Regions from separate parts of the Mesorhizobium sp. B1-1-5 genome, predicted to be linked through region 3. Evidence: predicted binding sites of a transcription regulator. Region 3 holds the regulator's gene; each other region holds the start of a gene.
The links. Region 3 encodes LexA, which represses DNA repair genes until DNA is damaged. Its sites were predicted from a motif close to TGTTCNNNNTGTGTTCNG; they were not measured.
Positions count from the first base shown of each region.

Region 1: the regulator LexA is predicted to act here: its motif matches at 2,292-2,309, upstream of FJ980_RS13300 (UvrD-helicase domain-containing protein).
Region 2: the regulator LexA is predicted to act here: its motif matches at 3,490-3,507, upstream of FJ980_RS09440 (carbohydrate kinase family protein).
Region 4: the regulator LexA is predicted to act here: its motif matches at 1,942-1,959, upstream of FJ980_RS27180 (single-stranded DNA-binding protein).

Region 1 is NZ_VFWS01000032.1:29,232-35,159, forward strand. Features, by position in the region: gene FJ980_RS13300 (UvrD-helicase domain-containing protein) at 1-2,251, opposite strand, end outside; gene FJ980_RS13305 (glucose/quinate/shikimate family membrane-bound PQQ-dependent dehydrogenase) at 2,434-4,746, shown strand; gene FJ980_RS13310 (hypothetical protein) at 4,766-5,203, opposite strand; gene FJ980_RS13315 (dienelactone hydrolase family protein) at 5,438-5,928, shown strand, end outside.
Region 2 is NZ_VFWS01000018.1:39,204-45,131, reverse strand. Features, by position in the region: gene alaS (alanine--tRNA ligase) at 1-1,841, opposite strand, end outside; gene recA (recombinase RecA) at 2,268-3,365, opposite strand; gene FJ980_RS09440 (carbohydrate kinase family protein) at 3,739-4,677, shown strand; gene FJ980_RS09435 (pseudouridine-5'-phosphate glycosidase) at 4,719-5,636, shown strand; gene FJ980_RS09430 (N-acetyltransferase) at 5,671-5,928, opposite strand, start outside.
Region 3 is NZ_VFWS01000121.1:2,600-8,527, reverse strand. Features, by position in the region: gene FJ980_RS25150 (alpha/beta hydrolase) at 1-535, opposite strand, end outside; gene kynU (kynureninase) at 583-1,830, opposite strand; gene lexA (transcriptional repressor LexA) at 2,244-2,978, shown strand; gene FJ980_RS25135 (ComEC/Rec2 family competence protein) at 2,962-5,478, opposite strand; gene gltX (glutamate--tRNA ligase) at 5,581-5,928, shown strand, end outside.
Region 4 is NZ_VFWS01000150.1:5,059-10,986, reverse strand. Features, by position in the region: gene FJ980_RS27200 (hypothetical protein) at 48-329, opposite strand; gene FJ980_RS27195 (ATP-dependent Clp protease proteolytic subunit) at 405-1,010, opposite strand; gene FJ980_RS27190 (SRPBCC domain-containing protein) at 1,037-1,513, opposite strand; gene FJ980_RS27185 (metalloregulator ArsR/SmtB family transcription factor) at 1,510-1,824, opposite strand; gene FJ980_RS27180 (single-stranded DNA-binding protein) at 2,062-2,586, shown strand; gene FJ980_RS27175 (DUF2306 domain-containing protein) at 2,621-3,019, shown strand; gene FJ980_RS27170 (OsmC family protein) at 3,158-3,583, shown strand; gene FJ980_RS27165 (MarC family protein) at 3,684-4,313, opposite strand; gene FJ980_RS27160 (hypothetical protein) at 4,462-4,995, opposite strand; gene FJ980_RS27155 (AraC family transcriptional regulator) at 5,081-5,911, shown strand.

The DNA.
Region 1 (5,928 bases), on a different contig from region 3:
CGTAGCTGTTGCCGCTGTCGGCGATATCGATATGGGTTTCGGGCAATTCATCGACGAAGCGCGACGGGATCGTCGATTGCCACAGGCCGTGAATCTGTCGGTTGGAGACGAACCAGATATGCAGGTTCTTCTTGGCGCGCGTCAGGCCGACATAGGCGAGCCGGCGCTCTTCCTCGAGGCCGGAGCGTCCGCCTTCATCCAGCGCGCGCTGATGCGGGAACAGGCCTTCCTCCCAGCCGGGCAGGAAGACGGTCTCGAATTCGAGGCCCTTGGCCGAATGCAGGGTCATGATCGAGACCGCATCTTGCGATTCGCCCTGCTCGGCCTCCATCACCAGCGCGACATGCTCGAGGAAGGAACGCAGCGATTCATACTCCTCCATGGAGCGGATCAGCTCCTTGAGGTTTTCCAGCCGCCCGGGCGCCTCCGCCGAACGGTCGTTCTTCCACATGTCGGTGTAGCCGCTCTCCTCCAGGATGGTCTCGGCGAGCTCGGTGTGCGGGGTGGCTTCCAGAGCCTTCTGCCAGCGCTCGAAATTGGCTGCGACCTCGCGCAGCGCCGCGCGCGGCTTCGGCTTCAGCTCGTCGCTTTCGGCGAGCGTCGCGGCGGCCTCCAGCATGGGGATGCGCATGGCGCGGGCCGTATCGTGGATCTGGCGGATGGTGGCTTCGCCCAACCCGCGCTTCGGCACGTTGATGATGCGCTCGAAGGCGAGGTCGTCGCCGCCATTGGCGACGACGCGGAAGAAGGCCAATGCATCGCGGATTTCCAGCCGCTCGTAGAAGCGCGGGCCGCCGATGACGCGGTAGTTCAAGCCCAGCGTGATGAAACGGTCTTCGAAGGCGCGCATCTGGAAGGAGGCGCGCACCAGGATCGCCATGTCATTGAGATTGTGCTTCTGCCGCTGGTAGGCCTCGATGGCGTCGCCGATGGCCCGCGCCTCTTCCTCCGAGTCCCAGGCGGCGTGGACGTGAACCTTGTCGTCCTCGGGGTCGTTGCGATCGGTGAACAGCGTCTTGCCGAAGCGGCCCTCATTGTGGGCGATGAGGTGCGAGGCCGCGCCCAATATATGCGCGGTGGAGCGATAGTTGCGTTCCAGCCGGATGATGGTGGCGCCCGGGAAATCCTTGTCGAAGCGCAGGATGTTGTCGACCTCGGCGCCGCGCCAGCCATAGATCGACTGGTCGTCGTCGCCGACGCAGCAAATATTTACGGCACTGGCTCCAATCTCCCCCCTTGTGGGGGAGATGTCGCCGGAGGCGACAGAGGGGGGCGCTGTCCCGCCGGCCTTTCCGCCTGAAAGATTGGAGGCGTCGCGATCCTTCGCGCCCCCCTCTGTCCTGCCGGACATCTCCCCCACTTGGGGGGAGATTGGCCTGCCGCCGGCGTCAGCGCCTTTGCGCCCGGAATTGGGGCGCTGCGCCAGCAGCCGCAGCCACATGTATTGCGCGGTGTTGGTGTCCTGATACTCGTCGACCAGTATGTATTTGAACCTGCGGTGGTATTCCTTCAGCACGTCCGGATAGGCGCGGAAGATGCGGATCGGATGGTAGAGCAGGTCGCCGAAGTCGCAGGAGTTCAGCGTCTGCAGCCGTTCCTGGTAGGCCTTGTAGAGTTGGCGGCCCTTGCCGTTGCCGAAGCTGCGCGCATCGCCTTCCGCTATTTCGTCCGGGCCAAGGCCCTTGTTCTTCCAGTTGTCGAGCATCTGGGCGAAGGTCTTGGCCGGCCAGCGCTTGTCGTCCAGCCCCTCGGCCTGGATCAGCTGCTTGATCAGCCGCACCACGTCGTCGGTGTCGAGAATGGTGAAATCCGATTTCAGCCCGGCGAGCTCGGCGTGTCGGCGAAGCAGCTTCACGCCGATCGAGTGGAAGGTGCCGAGCCAGGGCATGCCCTCGACATTGCCTTCGCCGATCAGGATGCCGATGCGCTGCTTCATCTCGCGCGCGGCCTTGTTGGTGAAGGTGACAGCCAGGATCTGCGAGGGAAAGGCCCTGCCGGTGGCAAGGAGATGGGCAATGCGCGTGGTGAGCACCCGCGTCTTGCCGGTGCCCGCGCCGGCCAGCACCAGAACCGGGCCTTCGGTCGTCTCGACGGCGAGGCGCTGCTCCGGGTTCAGGCCCTTGAGATAATCGGGCGCGCCGTTCTGGCCGCTGCGGGCGGCCATGGCGCGCGCGGCTATGCCGGATGGAGCCGCTGCCGGCCGCGCATTCGGTTCATCGAAAAAAGGCATGTCCTCGGAAAAGCCCGACATCGCCCCCGAATGTAGTGATTCGGCAGCGAAAGACCAGAACTGTCTACGTTTTGTTCTAGTTTCGCGTGTCTGGCCCCAACTTGACAGCCGGAGCGGGTGAGGGAAAGCTGACGGCAGGGCAGGGACGGCTCGCCGTCGCCTGAGAGCGGCCGCGAAGGCGCAACAGTCGAAGGAGCACCGTCTTGGCTGTCACCATCACCTCCCTCGTCCTCTTCCTCATCGGTCTCATTCTCGGCGGCGGCGGCATCTGGCTCATCGCGCTGGGCGGCAGTTGGTACTATCTGGTCGCCGGCCTGGTCTTCCTGATCACCACCTGGCTGCTGTTCAGGCGCCGGTCGACCTCGCTCTGGCTCTACGCGCTGTTCGTACTGGCCACGCTATCTTGGGCGGTCTGGGAAATCGGCTTCGACTGGTGGCAGCTCGGCCCGCGCGGCGGCGTCATCGTGCTCATCGCCCTGTGGCTGCTGACGCCGTGGGCAAGGCGGGGCTTGCTCGGGCCGGACGGACGCGCGCCGCTGATCCTGGCCGTGCTCGCCTCGCTCGCGGTCGCCGGTTATTCGATGACCGCCGATCCCATGGATATCGGCGGCACGCTGGGCACCGAAAAGGCGGCGACGGCCGCCAATCTCGGCGGCGACATGCCGGCGGGCGAGTGGCAGTTCTACGGCCGCACGCCTTTCGGCCAGCGCTATTCGCCGCTCGACCAGATCACGCCGGACAATGTCGCCAAGCTGCAGCCTGCCTGGACCTATCGCACCGGCGACGTGAAAGGCCCCGACGATATCGGCGAGACGACCTATCAGGTGACGCCGCTGAAGATCGGCGACGCGCTGTTCATCTGCACGCCGCATAATTTCGCCATCGCCATCGATGCCGCGAGCGGCAAGGAGAAGTGGCGCTACGACCCGAAGATCAAGCTCGACCCCAACCGCCAGCACCAGACCTGCCGCGGCGTGTCCTACTATGCCGACGCCAAGATCGCCGTCGGCCAGCCTTGCGCCGCACGCATCTACCTGCCGACCTCCGACGCCCGGCTGATCGCGCTCGACGCCGCGAACGGGCAGGTGTGTCCGTCCTTCGCCGACGGCGGCACGCTCAACCTGATGGCCAACATGCCATATCCGAAATCGGGCTACTACTATTCGACGTCGGCGCCGCTGATCGTCGGCGGCAAGATCATCGTCGGCGGCGCGGTCAACGACAATTACTCGACCGAGGAGCCGTCGGGCGTCATCCGCGCCTTCGACGTCAACACCGGCGCGCTGCTATGGAACTGGGATTCCGGCAATCCGGATGTGACGATGCCGCTGCCCGCCGGGCAGACCTACACCCACAACTCGCCCAACATGTGGTCGACCGCGAGCGCCGACGAGAAGCTGGGACTGCTCTACGTTCCGCTCGGCAACCAGACGCCGGACCAGCTCGGCATGGGCCGCAGCGCCAATGTCGAGAAGTTCTCCTCCTCGATCACCGCGCTCGATCTCAACACCGGGCAATTGCGCTGGGTCCGGCAGACCGTGCATCACGATCTGTGGGACATGGACGTGCCTGCGCAGCCGTCGCTGGTCGACATCACCACGGCGAACGGCGTCGTGCCGGCGCTGGTCGGGCCGACCAAGCAAGGCGATCTCTATGTGCTCGACCGTCGCACGGGCGAGCCGATCATTCCGGTTAAGGACGTGCCGGCGCCCGGCGGCGCGATCGAGGGCGATCATGCCTCGCCGACGCAGCCGGCCTCGGATCTGTCCTTCAATCCGAAGCCGCTGACCGGCGCCGACATGTGGGGCATCACCATGTTCGACCAGTTGGCGTGCCGGATCGAATTGAAGAAGCTGCGCTATGAGGGACGCTACACGCCGCCCTCGCTTCAGGGCTCGCTGATCTATCCCGGCAATTTCGGCGTCTTCAACTGGGGCGGCGTCGCGGTCGATCCGGTGCGGCAGGTGATGTTCGGCATGCCGACCTATCTCGCCTTCACCTCGAAGCTCATCCCCCGCGCGGACGTGCCGCCGCCGGGCGACACCAAGGGCAGCGAGCAGGGGCTGAACCGCAACGAGGGCGCGCCTTACGCGGTGGTGATGGGACCGTTCCTGTCGCCGCTCGGCATTCCCTGCCAGGCGCCGCCCTGGGGCTATGTCGCCGGCGTCGATCTCAAGACGGGAAACATCGCCTACAAGCACCGCAACGGCACTGTCTACGACATGACGCCGCTGCCTTTGCCGCTCAAGGTCGGTGTTCCCGGCATAGGCGGGCCGATGATCACGGCTGGCGGCGTCGCTTTTCTGGGCGCCGCGGTCGACGATTATCTTCGGGCCTACGACCTCACCACCGGCAGGCAGCTCTGGCGGGCGAGGCTGCCGGCGGGCGGCCAGTCGACGCCGATGACCTATACGGTGGCCGACGGCCGCCAGTTCGTCGTCATCGTCGCCGGCGGGCACGGCTCGGTCGGCACGAAGCCGGGCGATTACGTGATGGCCTACACGCTGCCAAAATAGGACAGGGCGGTGTCAGGCCTCAAAGCCCGAGATGACCGCGCAAGCTGGGCACCTGGTCCAGCACCTGATTGGTCAGCTCGGGGCCGGCGGCAACCTCGGCCTGCTTGATCAAGGTCTCGCCGGCCTGACGGATTTGCGCCATGTCGAGGCCGGACGCCTTGAGCGTGGCGATGCCGTTGATCAGCGCGCCGGCCTTTTCGCCCAGCACGCCGCCAAGCGCGCCCTGCAGCGACGACAGAAGTCCGCCGCCCGAATTGGCCGTCGCGCCGGCGGCCATCACGTCATATTTCTGGGCCAACGCACCGGCGCCGGGGATCTGGTCGAAGAAGGACGAAACGCTGGTGCCTTCAGCCTCATGCTCGAGCACGGAAAAAATGGTGCCGACAACCTTCTCGGTGGTCGGCTCGTCGAGGCCGGCCTTCGAGGAAACGGTGTTGATGATATCCTGGACGTTCATGGCATTCCCCTTTTCGTCATTCGTATCGGTGAAGCCGATCCGGCAACTTCACGTCCTAATGTGACAGCACCATCAAGCGTTTCGGAAATGACCAAAATGTGATGAATCAGCCGGGCTTGTCGGCGGAGCGACGGGTCGGCGCCAGACCTCTACAGGGATCGTCACCGGGGCGTGACTGGACCGTGCGATACTCGACGCTATCTTGCGGTTCACCGCCAACCGTCGAGGAAAATCATGACCAGCCCCGTTGCCAAGCCCGTCATCACGCAGCCCGTCGTCACGCAGCCTGTCATCACCCAGGCGATGATCGATGCCTATGACGAATACACGCATCTGACGCTCGACCGCCGCCGCTTCATGGAGCAGTTGACGAAGCTGGCGGGCTCTGGTGCCGCGGCGGCCGCGATCGCGCCGATGCTGGCGGCCAATTCCGCAAAGGCGGCGATCGTCGCCGAGGACGACAGCCGCGTTAAGGGCGAGGACATCACCTATCCCGGCTCAAGCGGCGAGATGAAGGGCTATCTGGTCAAGCCCGCGAACCAGTCAGGCAAGCTCGGCTGCGTCATCGTCGTCCACGAGAACAGGGGACTGAACCCGCATATCCGCGATGTCGCCCGGCGCGTGGCGCTGGAGGGATTCATCGCGTTGGCGCCGGACTTCCTGTCGCCGCTTGGCGGAACGCCCTCCGACGAGGACAAGGCGCGCGACATGTTCACCAAGCTCGA
Region 2 (5,928 bases), on a different contig from region 3:
CGCTCGACCTCCTCGAGTTCCTCGGCCGAGATCGGCTTGTTGTGCGAGATGTCGAAGCGCAGCCTTTCGGGCGCAACCAGCGACCCCTTCTGCGCGACATGGGTGCCCAGCACCTCGCGCAGCGCCTCGTGGATGAGATGCGTCGCGGAGTGGTTGGCGCGCAGCCTCGAGCGGCGGGCATGATCGACCTTCAGCTCGACGGCATCACCCGTTTTGACCGTGCCTTTGGCCACCTTGCCGAGATGCACGAACAAACCATCGGCCTTCTTCTGCGTGTCCGAGATCTCGATTGAAAAACCCTCGCCGGAAATCACGCCGGTGTCGCCCATCTGGCCGCCGGATTCGCCGTAGAACGGCGTCTGGTTGACGACCACGGCGACCGCATCGCCCTGGCTCGCGCTGTCGATGGTCTTGCCGTCCTTGACCAGGGCCTGGACGATGCCTTCCGCAGCTTCAGTCTCATAGCCGAGGAATTCGGTCGCGCCGGTCTTTTCGCGCACGGAGAACCACACCGTCTCGGTCGCGGCTTCGCCCGAGCCAGCCCAATGCGCGCGCGCCTCGGCCTTTTGCCGCTCCATCGCGTCGGTGAAGCCGGCGATATCGACCGAGATGCTGCGCTGGCGCAGCGCATCCTGGGTCAGATCGAGCGGGAAGCCATAGGTATCGTAGAGCTTGAAGGCCGTCTCGCCGTCCAGCATGTCGCCGGCTTTGAGCGTCTCGGTCGCGTCCGAAAGCAGGCCGAGGCCGCGCACCAGCGTCTTGCGGAAGCGTCTTTCCTCAAGCTTCAGCGTTTCGGTGATCAGCGCCTCGCCGCGCACCAGCTCGGGATAGGCCTGGCCCATCTCGCGCACCAGCGACGGCACCAGCTGCCACATCAGCGGCTCCTTGGCGCCCAGCAGCTGCGCGTGGCGCATGGCACGGCGCATGATGCGGCGCAGCACATAGCCGCGCCCCTCATTCGACGGCAGCACGCCGTCGGCCACCAGGAACGAGGACGAGCGCAGATGATCCGCGATGACGCGGTACGACCCGACGTTCTCCTGGCTTGGCCCCTGGCCGAGCGCGGAGGACGCAGCGTCGATCAGATGCTTGAACAGGTCGGTCTCGAAGACGCTTTCGACGCCCTGCAGGATAGAGGCCATGCGCTCCAGGCCCATGCCGGTGTCGATCGAGGGACGCGGCAGGTCGACGCGCTCATCCTTGGTCACCTGCTCGTATTGCATGAACACCAGGTTCCAGAATTCCAGGAACCGGTCGCCATCCTCTTCCGGGCTGCCGGGCGGTCCGCCCCAGATATGCTCGCCGCGATCGATGAAGATTTCCGAGCACGGGCCGCAGGGGCCGGTGTCGCCCATCGCCCAGAAATTATCCGAGGTAGGAATCCGGATGATGCGATCGTCCGAGAAGCCGGCGATCTTCTTCCAGTAAGCCGCCGCCTCGTCGTCGGTATGGTAGACGGTGACGAGCAGCTTGTCCTTCTTGAGGCCGAAACCCTTGGTGATCAGGTTCCACGCAAGCTCGATCGCGCGCTCCTTGAAATAGTCGCCGAACGAGAAATTGCCGAGCATCTCGAAGAAGGTCAGATGGCGCGCGGTGTAGCCGACATTGTCGAGGTCGTTGTGCTTGCCGCCGGCGCGCACGCTCTTTTGCGCGGTAGAGGCCCGCGAATAGGGACGCTTCTCCAGGCCCGTGAAGACGTTCTTGAACTGCACCATGCCGGCGTTGGTGAACATCAGCGTCGGATCGTTGCGCGGCACCAGCGGGCTGGAGGCGACGATCTCGTGGCCCTCCTTGCGGAAGTAGTCGAGGAATGTCGACCGGATGTCGTTCACGCCACTCATTGCATACTGCCTTTTTCGCAAGAACCGCCGGCCCGGCCGGCGGCAAATGGGCTTTGGTGTTTCAGAAGATAGATTGGCCTTTTAGCGATAGCTCTTGAGCCTGTCCAGAAACACGCAAAACAGGCGTGTCGCTCAAAACTGCGCAAGCGGTTTTGGGAAAACGACATGCACAAGCATGGACCAAAGCGCATTGCTGAATTCATTGCAGCGCGGCCAATCGGCCGACGAGCGGCGGCTCAGCGCTGCCCGCGAAACGCAAAACCGCCGGCACGAAGGCCGGCGGTTCGGGTTACGCAATACAAGAACTCGATTACATAAGCATAAGACGATAAACCAGGATTGTGGCCGAACTCCGGCTAAGCCAACCAACTATCCTCGGCCGCCCTCGGGTCGCGCAGAGCCCAAAATCCCAGGCGTAAACGCACTTTACAGGGCGCCGGCTTCGTCCTCGAAACCGTCGTCGCCGCCTTCCGAGCCGCCATTCTCAAGGAATTTCTCGGCGATCAGCCCGGCATTCTGGCGCAATGCAAGCTCGACCTCACGCGCCGTGTCGGGATTGTCGCGCAGGAACAGTTTTGCGTTCTCGCGACCCTGGCCGAGGCGCTGGGAATTGTAGGAGAACCAGGCGCCCGACTTCTCGATGACGCCGGCCTTGACGCCGAGATCGATCAGCTCGCCGGTCTTCGACACGCCCTCGCCATACATGATGTCGAACTCGACCACCTTGAAGGGCGGGGCCAGCTTGTTCTTCACCACCTTGACGCGGGTCTGGTTGCCGACGACCTCGTCGCGGTCCTTGACCGAGCCGATGCGGCGGATGTCGAGGCGCACCGAGGCGTAGAATTTCAGCGCGTTGCCGCCGGTGGTCGTCTCGGGCGAGCCGAACATGACGCCGATCTTCATGCGGATCTGGTTGATGAAGATGACCATGGTGTTGGAACGCGAGATCGAGGCGGTCAGCTTGCGCAGCGCCTGGCTCATCAGGCGAGCCTGAAGACCGGGCAGCGAATCGCCCATCTCGCCTTCGATTTCAGCGCGCGGCGTCAGTGCCGCCACCGAGTCGACGACCAGCACGTCGATGGCGCCCGAACGCACCAGCGTGTCGCAGATCTCCAGCGCCTGCTCGCCGGTGTCGGGCTGCGAGATCAAAAGGTTCTCGAGGTCGACGCCAAGCTTGCGGGCATAGACCGGATCGAGCGCGTGCTCGGCATCGACGAAGGCGCAGATGCCGCCCTTCTTCTGGGCTTCCGCAACCGTGTGCAGCGCCAGCGTCGTCTTGCCCGAGCTTTCCGGCCCGTAAATCTCGATGATGCGGCCGCGCGGCAGGCCGCCGACGCCGAGCGCGATGTCGAGGCCGAGCGAGCCGGTCGGCACGGTTTCGATCTCGACCACCTGCTCGTTGGCGCCGAGCCGCATGATCGAGCCCTTGCCGAACGCGCGCTCGATTTGCGACAGCGCCGCGTCCAGAGCCTTTGATTTGTCCACTGCCTTATCCTCTACAAGCCGCAAAGAATTCTGAGCCATGATACATCACCCCTTGGTCGTCAATGAAGGCCGGACAATCCGTGATCCCTGCTTGTTTTGTACCTTTTTTGTTCTCATTTGGCAAGGGGCAACAAATATCTGAAAAATAATCAATATCTGGATTTGTTCTATTTTTGTCTCACCAAGGCTGGTACAGGGTGCAGCCACCGGTCCAGAAGAGATTTCGATATCCGGCCGTCCGAATCGCGACCCCGATTGCAGGGCGACCTGAGGAAACCTAGACCAATTGCAGGAAAAGTGCGTAGCGGTTTTCCGTCCGGGATAAAGACTTAGGGCAGTTCGGCGATTCCGTGAAACGCTGAACCGCTCTAGTGTGCGCAGCCGCGCGACCAACGAAAGTCACCGACCCGAAATGCCGACATCCCCAACAATCCTGGCGCTTGGCGGCGCCCATATCGACCGGCGCGGCCAGGTCTCGGGCATCTATGTGCCCGCGGCTTCGAATCCCGGCATCATGCGCGAGGACGTCGGCGGCGTGGTTTTCAACGCGCTGCGCAGCGTGGTGAAGCGCGGCGTGTCGGCCTCGCTGATCTCGGTGCGTGGCGGCGACGCTGCGGCGGACACGGTCGCCTCGGCGATCGACAACGCCGGGATAACCGACCTTTCGGTGGTGTTCCTCGACCGCACGACGCCGAGCTACACGGCGCTGATCGATGCCGAAGGCGAGTTGATCGTCGGGCTTGCCGACATGGCGCTCTACGACCTTGCCTTCCCCAAGCAAATAAGGCGCGCCAAGGTGCGCGAGGCGATCGCCGCCGCCGACGCCATCATGTGCGACGCCAACCTGCCGACGGCGGCGCTGGAGCGCCTGCTGGCGCTTGCCGGGGGCCGGCCGGTCTTCGCCATAGCCGTCTCGCCGGCCAAGGTCGTCCGCCTGGCGCCGCTGCTCGACCGTCTGTCGCTGCTCTTCATGAACCGTCGCGAGGCCGCCGCGCTGGTCGGCGCCGAGCCATCCGGCAAGACCCTTGTCGACGCGCTCAGGCGCGCTGGCCTGAATGCCGGCGTGGTCACGTCCGGCAGCGCTCCGGTGCTAGGCTTCGACGACACCGGCATCTTCGAGATCGACCCGCCCGCGCCGCGCAAGGTGGCCGACGTGACCGGCGCCGGCGACGCCTTGACCGGCGCAACCGTCGCCGCCTTGCTGCGCGGCCTGCCACTGCGCGCAGCACTACGCGAAGGCCTTGCCGCGGCAATGCTCGCCATAGAGAGCCCGCAGGCCGTGCCGTCCTTCACGATCACCACCTTCACGCAGGCGCTTGCCCTTGTGCCGGAGCCGCGGGAAGTGGCATAGGGCCACCACTGCCGGAGCAATCCCTCGGATCGGAGACAGCCATGACGCCTGACACCGCCCGCCCCTTTGTCGACATCCATCCGCCCGTGGCGGAGGCGCTTGCCGCCGGCCGGCCCGTGGTGGCGCTGGAAAGCACCATCATCACCCACGGCATGCCCTACCCCGACAACGGCGCCATGGCCGCCAAGATCGAGCAGATCATCATCGATGGCGGCGCGGTACCGGCGACGATCGCCGTGGTCGAGGGCCGCATCAAGATCGGCCTCTCCGACGGCGAGCGCGAATCGCTTGCCATGACGGGCGATGCCATGAAGCTGTCGCGCGCCGATCTCGGTTTCGCGGTCGCTCAAACGCGCACCGGCGGCACCACGGTTGCGGCGACCATGATCGCCGCGCATATGGCCGGCATAAAAGTGTTCGCCACCGGCGGCATCGGCGGCGTCCACAAGGGCGCTGAGAAAAGCTTCGATATCTCGGCCGACCTCGACGAGCTGGCACGCACGCCGGTCATCGTCGTCTCGGCCGGCGCCAAGGCGATCCTCGACATCGAAAAGACGCTGGAAGTGCTGGAAACGCGCGGCGTGCCGGTCATCGGCCATGGCTGCGAGACGATGCCCGCCTTCTGGTCGAGGCAGTCGCCCTTCCGCGCGCCGCTGACCCTTCATGCGCCGGAAGACATCGCGCATTTCTACCGTACGCGTCAGGCGCTGGGCTTGGGCGGCGGCATCCTCGTCGCCAACCCGGTGCCGCAGAATGACGAAATCCCGGCCGCCGAGATGGACGGCTATATCCAGGCCGCGCAAAAAGCGGCCGAGGCGCAAAACGTCACCGGCAAGGCGGTGACGCCGTTCCTTTTGTCGAAGATCCTTGAGCTGACAGGCGGCCGCAGCCTCAAGACCAACATCGCGCTGGTCGAGAACAATGCGCGGCTGGCGGCGGAGATCGCCAAAGCTTTATAGGGCAGAATCTAATCCCCTCAGCTTTGAATCCGTTCTACCGGTTGAATGCAGGGCTGAATTTCAGCTGTCCGTTGGCGGGTTCGCTCTGGAAAGGCAGTGATTGCACATATTGCGCGGGCAGATCTTGATAGCTCAAGTTGCCGTCGCTTCTGAAGCCGAACCGCCCGTAATAGGCCGGATCACCGATCAACACGCAGCCTTTTGCTCCGTTCGCCCTGAGGATTGCAAGCCCTTCGTTAATCAATGCACTTCCGATGCCTTGCCGCTGCTTATCCGGCCATACAGATACCGG
Region 3 (5,928 bases):
CGTGCAGGCCTGAAATCGAAACCACCTGGCGTATGCGCCGCGCCACATCGGATGATAGCGGTGAGGCCGTGGTCATCATTCGGCTGGCGAGATGGCCGCCGGCCGAGTGCCCGGTCAGCATCAGCGGACCATCGACCATGGTCGCCACCTTCTCGATCGCTGCAGCGACCTCGCCGACTATGCCGCCGATCCTGGTCTGCGGGCAAAGCGTGTAGGAGGGCATGGCGACGGCAAAGCCGCGGCCGATCGCGCCTCCAGCCAGATGCGACCAGGAGCTCTTGTCCGACTCCATCCAGTAGCCGCCGTGGATGAACACAACGAGCCCCTTTGGCGCCGCAGACGGGAGAAATAGGTCGAAGCGATTGCGCGGCGCTTCGCCATACACGATATCGAGCCGCGACCTGCCCTCCGCCAGCCGTTGTTCGCGAAACGCCCGCGCCGGTCCATCCCACGCCGCCGGCCAGCGGTCGCCACCCGCGATATTGGCGCCATTTGCGTAGGCGTCATCCCAGTCGACAATACGATGTCCCAGCAACGGTGCCTCCGCGATCAGGTCATTTGTTCGGCATCGCCGATTCAAAGTCAGGTAACGGTTGTTTTGACGGCAAAGCGCGCGTCTTGCCAGATGCCAGTGCGCAGGATGTCCTCCAGCACCTCGACCGCATTCCAGACATCTCGGTAACCGACATAGAGCGGCGTGAAGCCGAAACGAATGGTGGATGGCGCGCGGAAATCGCCGATCACGCCGCGCTCGATCAGGGCGCGCATCACCTGGTAGCCATTTGGATGGGCGAACGATACCTGGCTGCCGCGTTCTGCGCCTGAGCGCGGGCTCTCCAACTCAAGACCGAAGCCGCCGCATCTGGCCTCGACAAGCCGAATGAACAGGTCCGTCAGCGCGACGCTTTTTCCACGCACGGCTGTCATGTCGACGTCGTTCCAGATATCCAGCGCGCCTTTCAGCGCGCGCATCGACAGCACCGGCTGCGTTCCGCACAGGAACCGCCGGATCCCCGTGCCGGCGGCATAGCCCTGCTCGAATGCGAAAGGCCGGGCATGGCTCCACCAGCCGCTGAGCGGCTGGCGAATGTCGCGGTGGTGGCGGTTCGCGGCGTAGATGAAGGCCGGCGAGCCCGGCCCGCCATTGAGATATTTGTAGGTGCAGCCGACAGCGAAATCGGCATTCGAGCCGTCGAGATCCACCGGCAGCGCACCCGCCGTGTGGCAGAGGTCCCACACGATCAACGCCCCGGCTTCATGGGCCTTGCGGGTGAGCGCCGCCATGTCGCGCAGCCGGCCGGATTTGTAGTTGACGTGGTTGACCAGGATGACGGCGACGCGATCGTCGACCAGTTCCTCAATCGTCGGGGCATCGGCGCCTTCGAGCCGCAGCACCGTGCCGGGCCGCGTCGATGCGACCCCTTCCGCCATGTAGAGGTCGGTCGGAAAGCTGTCGGCCTCGGCAACGATCACCGAACGCTCGGGCCGCATTGCAAGTGCCGCATGCAGGACCTTGTAGATATTGATCGAGGTCGTGTCGCAAACGACCGTCTGGCCGGGTTTCGCGCCGATCAGGCGCCCGAGCTGGTCGCCCAGCTCGATGGGCATATCGAACCAGTCGGCGGTGTTCCAGGCGCGGATGAGATCCCGCGCCCATTCCTGCCTCGCGGCAGTCTCGATCTCGTTGAAGGCGTCGATCGAAGCAGCGCCCAGCGAATTGCCGTCGAGGTATATGACGCCTTCCGGCAAGACGAAGCGATCGCGTGTGGCGCGCAGCGGATCCGCGGCATCCATCGCCTCGACTTCGGCGAAATCAGGAATTCCCCTCATTGTGCTGCCGCCTCCATTTCGATCTGGCCAAGGGGGTTGTCTCACCACCGTCGGCGACAGGGCAAGAACCTTTGGTCCTATGTTAGCTGGTCCATAGACGGCGAAGACCCTGGATCGGAACCATTGCTAAGGTTGGCACGGTGCGGCACGCTTGCGCAGAAACCGACGTGATCCCATCCACGGCTTCGTGATGGTGTCGGCTCTTGATTCAGCTTAAGGAGGCTCCAAATCCGAGCGGAATCAACGCCCCTACCCCAGCCGGGACGGCCAAGGCATCACCGGATGCGACATCGTTTCGGCCGCCTTAACAAATTCACTAAACTTTAAACGGTTGCGGAACACAACTGGAACAGATAGTGTTTGTTCTGGGTTTGTTTTTCTGATTCTGGTTTCAGAACCCGTGGGGGCCGCCGATGCTGACGCGCAAACAACATGAACTCCTGATGTTCATCCATGAACGCCTGAAGGAGAGCGGAATTCCTCCATCATTCGATGAGATGAAGGAGGCGCTCGACCTTGCCTCCAAGTCCGGCATCCACCGGCTGATCACGGCGCTGGAAGAACGCGGCTTCATTCGCCGGCTGCCGAACCGGGCGCGCGCGCTGGAAGTGCTGCGCCTGCCCGACTCGATCGCGCCAGGCCTTAATGCCGCGAAGAAGTTTTCGCCGAGCGTCATCCAGGGCGGCCAAGGCAATCTCAATCGCCAGGTCAAGCCGGCGACGCCATCGCGCACCCCGACGCCAAGCAATGACGACGAGGCCGCGGCGGCCGTATCCATTCCGGTGATGGGCCGCATCGCCGCCGGCGTGCCGATTGACGCCATCCAGCACCAGACGCATTCGATCTCGGTGCCGCCGGACATGATCATGGGCGGCGAGCATTATGCGTTGGAGGTCAAGGGCGACTCGATGATCGAGGCCGGGATCTTCGACGGCGATACCGTCATCATCCGCAATGCCAACACGGCAAGCCCGGGCGAGATCGTGGTGGCGCTCGTCGACGATGAGGAGGCAACCTTGAAGCGTTTCCGCCGCAAGGGTGCCTCGATCGCGCTCGAAGCCGCCAACCCGGCCTATGAGACCCGGATCTTTGGACCGGACCGGGTCAAGGTTCAGGGCAAGCTCGTGGGACTTATTCGCCGCTATTGAGCAGAACTGCTCGCCGTCTTCGCCCGGACGACAATCTATTGGGCCGGTGCGGCGGCTGGTTTTCCGGCTGCTTATAGGGCGCCAGTCCCCTCGCCTCGCGCGTGTATTTCCGCTGCTCGTGCCAGGGTCGGTATGGTTCTACGACCGCGTAGCGGACGGTTGGCCGCGCGGTTGCCGATTGCGGATCGAAGAAGACGGCGGCGCTGCCGTCGCGCGCCAGCTGCCGCTTGGTGACGACGAGCACACGCGGATCGCGGCATGGGTTATAGGCCGTGGCGTCGTTGATGACGATGAGGTCGGCGAAACCGCAGGCCGGCCGGGCGGCGTCGCGGGTCTCGGCGAGCGCGACGATCGCGCCGGAAGGATGCCGGCCGATGCAGAGATCGCCGGTGCAATAGAAGGGCGAGCCGGGTGGCAGGTCGACGGGATCGGCAATGTCCAGCGTATCTTTGGCGAACCTTTCCGGCGGCACGATATCCTCGGCTTTCAGCGCCCGTTTCCAGTTGTCGGTAGTGAACTCGTTGGAGCGTTCGCGATTGACGGCAAGCTCGCCGCCGCCGATCGGCATCGCCACCAGATGCGCGTCCTCGGAAATGAGCACATCCGGTGTGCGGACGTGCGGAATGGCCAGCAGCGCGGCGAGCGCGAAGGGAACGGCGGCAAGCCTCAGCCAGGTGGTGGCCATTGTCGCGACGACCAGCGCGACCGTCGCCAGCAGCACCGACTGGATCGAGATCAGCCCGACGGCATCGACAGGCGAGCGCTCGGAAATCCATGCCGAGATGGCGATCATCGCCGTCAGCCCCTTGCCCATCACATAGAGGAGCGGACCGTCGAAGCCGAAGGGCATGGCCAGCGCGCTCAGCACGGCGAACGGCATGACGATCAGCGAGACGATCGGCATGACCGCCAGATTGGCAAGCAGGCTGAGCGGCGACACCCGCTGGAAGTGCCAGATGGCAAACAGCAATGTCGCGCTGCCCGCGATGAGCGACGTCACGGCGGCGCCGCCCACGCCAACCACCAGTTTTCGCGACAGGAACCCGAGGAACGAACGCTTTGCCGGCGGCGCGGTCGTTTTGCCGGCGCGATAATCGGCAAAGCCGGCATAGGCGCCGACCAGGGCGGCGGTGGCGGCGAAGGACATCTGGAAGCTCGGGCCAACCACTTCGTGCGGCGAGACAAGGATCACGGCGATGGCAGAGATCGCCAGGTTGCGCATTGTCAGCGCCGCGCGGTCGAAGAGCACGGCGGCGAGCATCACGGCCAGCATGATGAAGCTTCGCTCGGCCGCCACCACGATGCCGGAGATGATGAGGTAGGCGGCGATCGAGATGAGTGCGATCCCGGCGGCGTATTTCTTCACCGGCCGCCGCGACGAGAAATCCGGAAACAGCGCGAAGGCGCCGCGCAAAAGCACCATGATCGTGCCGGCAACCAGCGCCATATGCAGGCCGGAGATCGAAATGATGTGGTAGATGCCGGTCCGTCGCATCGACTCGTTGATTTCGTCCGGAATGCCGGCACGAACGCCGACGATCAGCGCCGCTGCGATCTCACCCTCGGAACCACCGATGCTGCTCCTGATGTGGTCGGCAATCCCCTCGCGAGCGTTTTCTATGGCCGATGCCACGCGCGCGCCGAAAGGCACCTCCGTTGGAACTGTCTGGGTCGACGCGACAAGTTTCGGATCGCCCAGGAAAAAGCCACTGGCGCCGATGCCGGCAAAATAGCTGTCGAAGGAAAAGTCGTAGCTGTCCGGCCGAACCGGACCTGTCGGCGGCAGCAGCTTGGCATAGCCGGTCAGGATCGACCCGGCCGTCATGCCGGACGGGATCCTGCGCGCCGACAGCCTGATACGGTCCGGCGCGTAGCGCAGCTTCGGACGCTCGGTGGATATCAGATCTATGGTGAGCCGGACACGGCCGTTGGCCATCGCCTCGGCGGTGACGAGGCGGCCCGTCAGCCGTGTCTGGATTTCGGAACCCAGCATCGGGGTGGCCATCCGCCAGGTCTCCACCTTGGCCGCGAGAAAGCCCAAGGCGCAGAAAAACGCCGCCATGAACGCAAGGTGCGTTCTGTGCCGGGAACGCGAGACCGCCGCGCAGACCGCCATCAGGGCGACCGCCGGAAGCGGCCTGTAGAGGTCCGGCTCGGCGCTCAGCGAGAAGTAACAGATCACGCCGGCTGCCAGGAACACCGGTACCAGCAGAAAGCCGACGCCACGGTCGAGCTCGGTGGTGGCGGCGACCGCAACGCTTCGGCGCAGAGCAGGAAGCGAAACGCGGCCAAGCTGTCTGCGGATCCGGCCGACATTGGCTGTCGGCGAGGCTGGCGGTAACGTGCCGCCGCCAGGCGGCAGAAGCTCAGCTGGCGGGCGCGGCGCCGGAAGCGAAACCGGCGCTTCCTCAGCGGGCACGGCATGAGCAAACATCAGGCGTTCACTGACGCCCGCTGTCGTTCCCTCGCCCTCCTCCGCGCCCCGGCCACGTCCAGCCATCGGGTCTGCCCCTTGCGCCCCAGACCGCCTATGCTACATGAACGCCGGTCGCGTGGAAGTCTGCGCGAAACATGCATTTTTCAGCGCTTCCTCGAGAGTTCCATGTCCGACAAGGTCGTCACCCGTTTTGCCCCCTCGCCTACAGGCTATCTGCATATCGGCGGGGCGCGCACGGCGCTGTTCAACTGGCTCTATGCCAAGCACACCGGCGGCACGATGCTGCTGCGCATCGAGGATACCGATCGCGAGCGCTCCACCGAAGCCGCCACGGCCGCCATTCTCGACGGGCTGACCTGGCTTGGCCTCTCCTGGGATGGCGACGCCGTCTCGCAATTCGAGCGTGCGCCGCGTCACCGCGAGGTGGCGGAGGAGCTCGTGCGCATGGGCAAGGCCTATTACAGCTACGAGACGCCGGCGGAGCTGGAGGCGATGCGCGAGGCCGCACGTGCC
Region 4 (5,928 bases), on a different contig from region 3:
ATTGCGCTGACGGCCAATCCGGCAAGATTTCTGTGACGACCGAACTATCAGTGGTTCGGTAGCTTCATGCCGCCCGTCGCCATGTCAATTGTGATGCTGCCGCCGATCCTGACATCGGTGTTGCCGACCTTGAAGGGGCTGCCTTTGCCGGCCGGCAGCGCGTCGTCCGGTTCCGGCTGCGGCGCCGGCTTGGCGATGCGGTAGTCGCCGCTGACGCCAGGCAGTTTCTGCGCCGAACGGTCGTCGGCAAGGGCGGCGCCGGCCATCAGCATGCCGGCAAGCGCGGCGAAGGCGGCGCATAGATGTCTGGGCTGAACGGGCCTGATCATGCGCGGACTATAGGGACGCGGCTAGGGCAATGCCAGACGCGCGGCGATCAATTTGCCGCGCGCCTGCCCGCAACGTCAGGCCGCTTTCTTGCGGGTGTCGTAGACGTGGTCGACAAGGCCCCAGGTCTTGGCTTCCGCGGCGCTCATGAAGTAATCGCGATCGAGCGTGCGCTCGACCTCCTCGTAGGTCCGGCCGCAATGCTTGGCGTAGAGCTCGGTGATGTGTTGCTTGGTGCGCACGATGTCCTCGGCATGGCGCTGGATGTCTGAGGCCTGGCCCTGGAAGCCGCCCAGCGGCTGATGCAGCACGATCCTCGTGTTGGGCAGCGCGATCCGCCGCCCCGGCGCGCCGGCCATCAGCAGGAAGGAGCCCATCGAGGCGGCAAAGCCCATGCAGACCGTCGACACCGGGCAGGAGATGTACTGCATCGTGTCGTAGATGGCGAAGCCGCTGGTCACCATGCCGCCCGGCGAGTTGATGTAGATCGAGATCTCCTTGTCGGGGTGGTCCGATTCCAGCGACAGAAGCTGCGCGCAGACCAGCGCCGAGACGCTGTCATTGATCTCGCCGTTGATGAAGACGATGCGCTCGCGCAGCAGCCGCGAGAAGATGTCGAAGGCGCGTTCGCCGCGGCTCGACTGTTCGATGACCATCGGCACCAGATTGGCCAGGGCGCTCATGTCGGGTCTCCTCGGTTTTTCGTTGATCAGGCCGCGCGCAGCATCATGCACGGCGCGTTGGCGGCGATCGGGTTCTTGCGCGCGTGAAGCGAGAGCCCGCAGCCAGCGCCGGCAATGGCGAGGACAGGTTCCGCCACCGGCACGAAGCCGTCATGGACGATACTGAGATGCGTGCCGCCTGAGGCGGTGCGCGCCAGCGTGAAGGTGACGATGCTGTCGAAGGCCGGAAACCCGTCGCGGTCGTTCGCGTCGGGTCGCTGATGCCAGGAATAGCGCAGCAGCTTGCCGGGCTCGGCCTCGAGCACCTCGCATTCGATCGGTTCATCCGGTCCGGCAAAGGCAAAGCGGGCGCCGGCTTCCGCCTTCATGTCGTTCGGCATCATCCAGGCCGCCAGCAGTTCCGGCTCGGTCAATGCCCGCCAGACTTTTTCCGGCGGCTCGGGAAGCTCGCATTCGAAATTGAGCGGCGCTTCGTTGACCGTCGGATTTTCGGTTGCCGTCATTGGTCCATTCCTTTCAGAACCGTCTTCAACTTCTCGATGCGTTCCGGCCAGAAGGCGCGGTAGCGTTCGATCCAGTCGAGCAGCGGGTCGAGCCCTTGCGGATCGGCGCGGTAATAGGCGTTGCGGCCGGCGCGTCGCTCGACCACCAGGCCGGCGCCGCGCAAGACGGCAAGGTGCTGCGAGACCGCCGGCTGGGACACGCTCATGCCGGCGCGCAGCTCGCTCACGCTCATCTCGCCGGCGGTCAGCCGCTCGTAAACCGCGCGTCTCGTCGGGTCGGCCAGAGCGCGGAAAATCTCTGCTTCGATCATGGCAGAAGCATAAGTCGATACTTATCGATTTGGCAAGCGTCTATTTGATCGCCATATCAAGACGCACGTTCAAGCCTGCCTTTGCTGACATTCCTTGACAGAAAGTGCAGCTATGACTAGAACGAAAAGAGAACAAAAACCTTGTGGGGAAAAGCCAGCCTTTTGCGGGCGGCGACGACCCGCAGGCTGTAAGGTGAGCGACTTGAAATTTGTTTCGGATGAGCGCGGAGAAGTAAGATGGCGGGTAGCGTCAACAAGGTCATTCTGGTCGGCAATCTCGGAGCGGATCCTGAAATCCGCCGCCTGAATTCCGGCGATCCGGTCGTCAACATTCGCATCGCCACGTCGGAAAGCTGGCGCGACAAGAACTCGGGCGAGCGTAAGGAAAAGACCGAGTGGCATAACGTCGTCATTTTCAACGACCAGCTCGCCAAGGTGGCCGAGCAGTATTTGAAGAAGGGCATGAAGGTCTATGTCGAGGGTCAGCTGCAGACCCGCAAATGGCAGGACCAGACCGGTGCCGACAAATACACCACCGAGGTCGTGCTGCAGAAATTCCGAGGCGAGTTGCAGATGCTCGACGCGCGCGGCGAGGGCGGCGGCGGCCAGGTCGGCAACTATTCCGGCGGCGGCAACAGCCGAGGCTCGGATTTCGGCCAGTCCAGCCCGAATGAAAGCTTCAACCGCGGCGGCAGTGGCGGCTCCAGGGGCGGCGGTGGCGGCGGCTCGTCACGCGAGCTGGACGACGAGATCCCGTTTTAATCGTCTCGAAACGGCCGTCTAAGGGGAAGGCGCGATGTCGCTCGGACCGCTTCTGTCGGCGTCGCCTCCCATTCCGTGGCATGCATTCGCGGCCTTCGCCGCTTTAGCCATCGGCGGCGCCCAGCTGGCGCTGCCGAAAGGTACTGTGCGTCATCGTGTGCTGGGCTACACCTGGGTGGCGTTGATGCTGGTCATCGCCATATCGAGCTTCTGGATCCAGCAGATCCGGCTTGTCGGTCCGTTCAGCCCGATCCATCTGTTGTCGATCCTGGTGCTGGTCACCGTGCCGCTGGCGACCTGGTATGCGCACACGCATAAGGTAACCGCGCATCGCGGCGCCATGATCAAGCTCTATCTGTTCGCGCTGGTCGGCGCCGGCATCTTCACGCTGCTGCCCGGCCGGATCATGCACGCCGTTGTGTTCGGCCAGTAAGGCGTGTTGATATTCAGGTGAGGCCGGCCTGCAAATGCCGGCTTCCTGCGCTTCCGGTGCTCACGTACTTTAAGGCGCGGCCTGACCTGAACCTCAACACGCCTTGGCGCGGACGGGAATTTTTCAAGGAAGATCAACGTGAAAGCACGCGTCAAATGGGTCGAGGAACGCACCTTCGTCGGCGAGTCCGGCAGCGGCCACAAGGTCGTGCTGGGCACTGCGCACGGGCCGGAAGGCAAAACGCCGGGACCGAGCCCGATGGAACTGGTGCTGATCGGCACCGGCGGCTGCTCCGCCTATGATGTCGTGCACATCCTCGAGAAGGGCCGCGAGGCGGTCGAGGATTGCGTGGTCGAGCTCGACGCCGACCGGGCCGAAGCCGATCCAAAAGTGTTCACCCGCATCCACATGCATTTCATCGTCAAGGGCAGAGCCTTGTCGCACGACAAGGTGAAACGCGCGATCGATCTGTCGATCGAAAAATACTGCTCGGCTTCAGCCATGATGGCCAAGACGGCGACCATCACGCACGATTTCGAGGTGGTCGAGACGGCGGCGAAGTAAGGCAGTAGGCAGTAGGCAGTAGGCAGTAGGCAGTAGGCAGTAGGCAGTAGGCAGTAGGCAGTAGGCAGTAGGCAGTAGGCAGTAGGCAGTAGGATACTGTTCAAGCGGCCATCAGCGCTTTGATGCCGTCCGCCACGAACTGCACGGCAAGCGCCGCGAGAATGACGCCGAGCAGACGGGTCAGGATCGATCGGCCGGTCTGGCCGAGGATGCGGTCGATGCGCTCGGACAGCACGAAAACCAGAAAGGTGATCACCAGGCAGATCGCTATGATGCCGACCAGCGCCGCCTGTGCGCCAAAACCCTGGAAGGAGCCCGACAGCAGCACGGTTGCCGAGATGGCGCCCGGACCGGCGATCAGCGGGATTGCCAGCGGGAAGGCGGCGATGTTGTGAATCATGTCCTTGGTGATGGCGACGTCGCCGATCTTCTCCTTGCGGTCCTGTCGGCGTTCGAACACCATTTCGAAGGCGATGAAGAACAAGAGGAAGCCGCCGGCGACGCGGAAGGCCGGCAGCGTTATGCCGAACACCGACAGGATCGAGGCGCCGGCAATCGCAAACAACGCCATGACCAGGAAGCCGATCACCGAGGCGCGGACCGAAACCTGCTGGCGCTCGTCACGGTTCATGCCGCGCGTCACGGCAAGGAACAGCGGCGCCAGTCCCGGCGGGTCGATGGTCACCAGGATGGTGACGAAGGCGTTGAACAGGCTGTCGAAACTCGGCATCGCTGGTCCCCTCCCGCCGGGCGAAGCCCAGTCTCCGCAATTGGTAGAGCAAAGCCCGGGCGCTGGAAAGCGGAAGGAAATGGTGTGCGAAGCTGTGAAAGCAGGCGCGAAGGATCGCTACTTTCAATTCCTTGCGGCTTTTCGATCGCTATCGAGGTTCATTTAGGCGGCGAGCCAGAAACTCGACCTCCATGCGCCAGGTCGCGCCGCCATCACGCGAGCGCTCGCCGAGCCAGCGAAACGAGTTTTCGGTAATGCGTGAAAAGCTCCAGCGCACAGACGCGCCGGTGCCGTCGGCACCGACCTGGACGATCGTGCCGTCCTCGGCGCGGCCGAGTTGGCGGCTGTAATACTGGTTGCGCGGGTCGCTCCAGAAGATGTGCCAGGCGTCGGCGCCCGGATCGTAGACACGCAATGTGGTGCCGTAGAAGGTCCATGCTCCGAGCGAAGTCTGGGCCCCGGTGTTCCGCGCGGGCAAGATCCAGACGTCCTGCACGGCGCGGCCTTCGAGAACCCAGCCGAAATGCACTTCGCCGCGACCCGTGAGCCTTGTGCCATCCTTGAGAATGCGTGTGGCATCGAACGTCCATGCGCCGATGAAGCGGCCATAGAGTTTCAGCTTTTCGGCAAGGTCCAGTTTTGGACCGTCGCTGTGCAGGGCCTCGGCAAAGGGATCGGTCATTGTTGCTGCCTCGTTTGTCAGGAGAGGGCCAGTAGTAGCGGTATGGCAGGGTTCTGCGCTTGGGAAAAATTGCTATCTTTCAGCCATGGCGACCGCGCAGAAGACTCTGGCTTCCGGACATGGCTGGCAGGTGTCCGACGTGGTGTGCACGGCCGTCGCCGGCGACAAGCCATTCGAGGAAGAGCATTGCAGCTTTTGCGTCGCCGCCGTGACCAGGGGCGCGTTCCGCTACCGCACGCGCCAGGGGACGGCGATGCTGGCGCCGGGCGCCATCCTGCTCGGCAATCCCGGCGCCTGCTATGAATGCGGGCATGAGCACGGCGCCGGCGACCGCTGCCTCTCCTTCCATTTTTCGCCGGCCTATCTGGAGCGCGTCCTGGCCGACCTGCCGGATGTGAAACGGCTCGGCTTTACGCATCCGCGCCTGCCGCCCTTGCCGGCGCTGGCGCCTCTGCTGGCCGAGGCGGAAGCGGCACGGGAAGCGGGCGACGGCGAGGCATTCGAGGAACTCGGCCTGCGCATGGCCGGGGCGGTCGCCACGGCTGCGGCCGACACTTCCACACCTGGCCGGGCGCCCAGCCGCCGCGACCAGAAACGCGTTGCCGAGGCGGTGCGGCTGATCGAGCTCAACGCCGATCGACCATTGTCGCTTACCAAGCTCGCCGCCGGCACGGCGACAAGCCCGTTTCACTTCCTGCGCACGTTCCGGCAGGTTGCCGGCATGACGCCCTATCAGTTCCTGCTGAGGACGAGGCTGCACCGCGCCGCGGTGCGTCTGCGCAGCTCGGGCGCGGCGATCTCGACGATCGCCTTCGATGCCGGCTTTAACGATCTGTCGACCTTCAACCGCCGGTTCCGGCGCGAGATGGGACAAGCTCCCGGCGCCTATCGCGCCAGACGGACCAGAGGGCGCTGACGCCGGCCGCAGCGAAA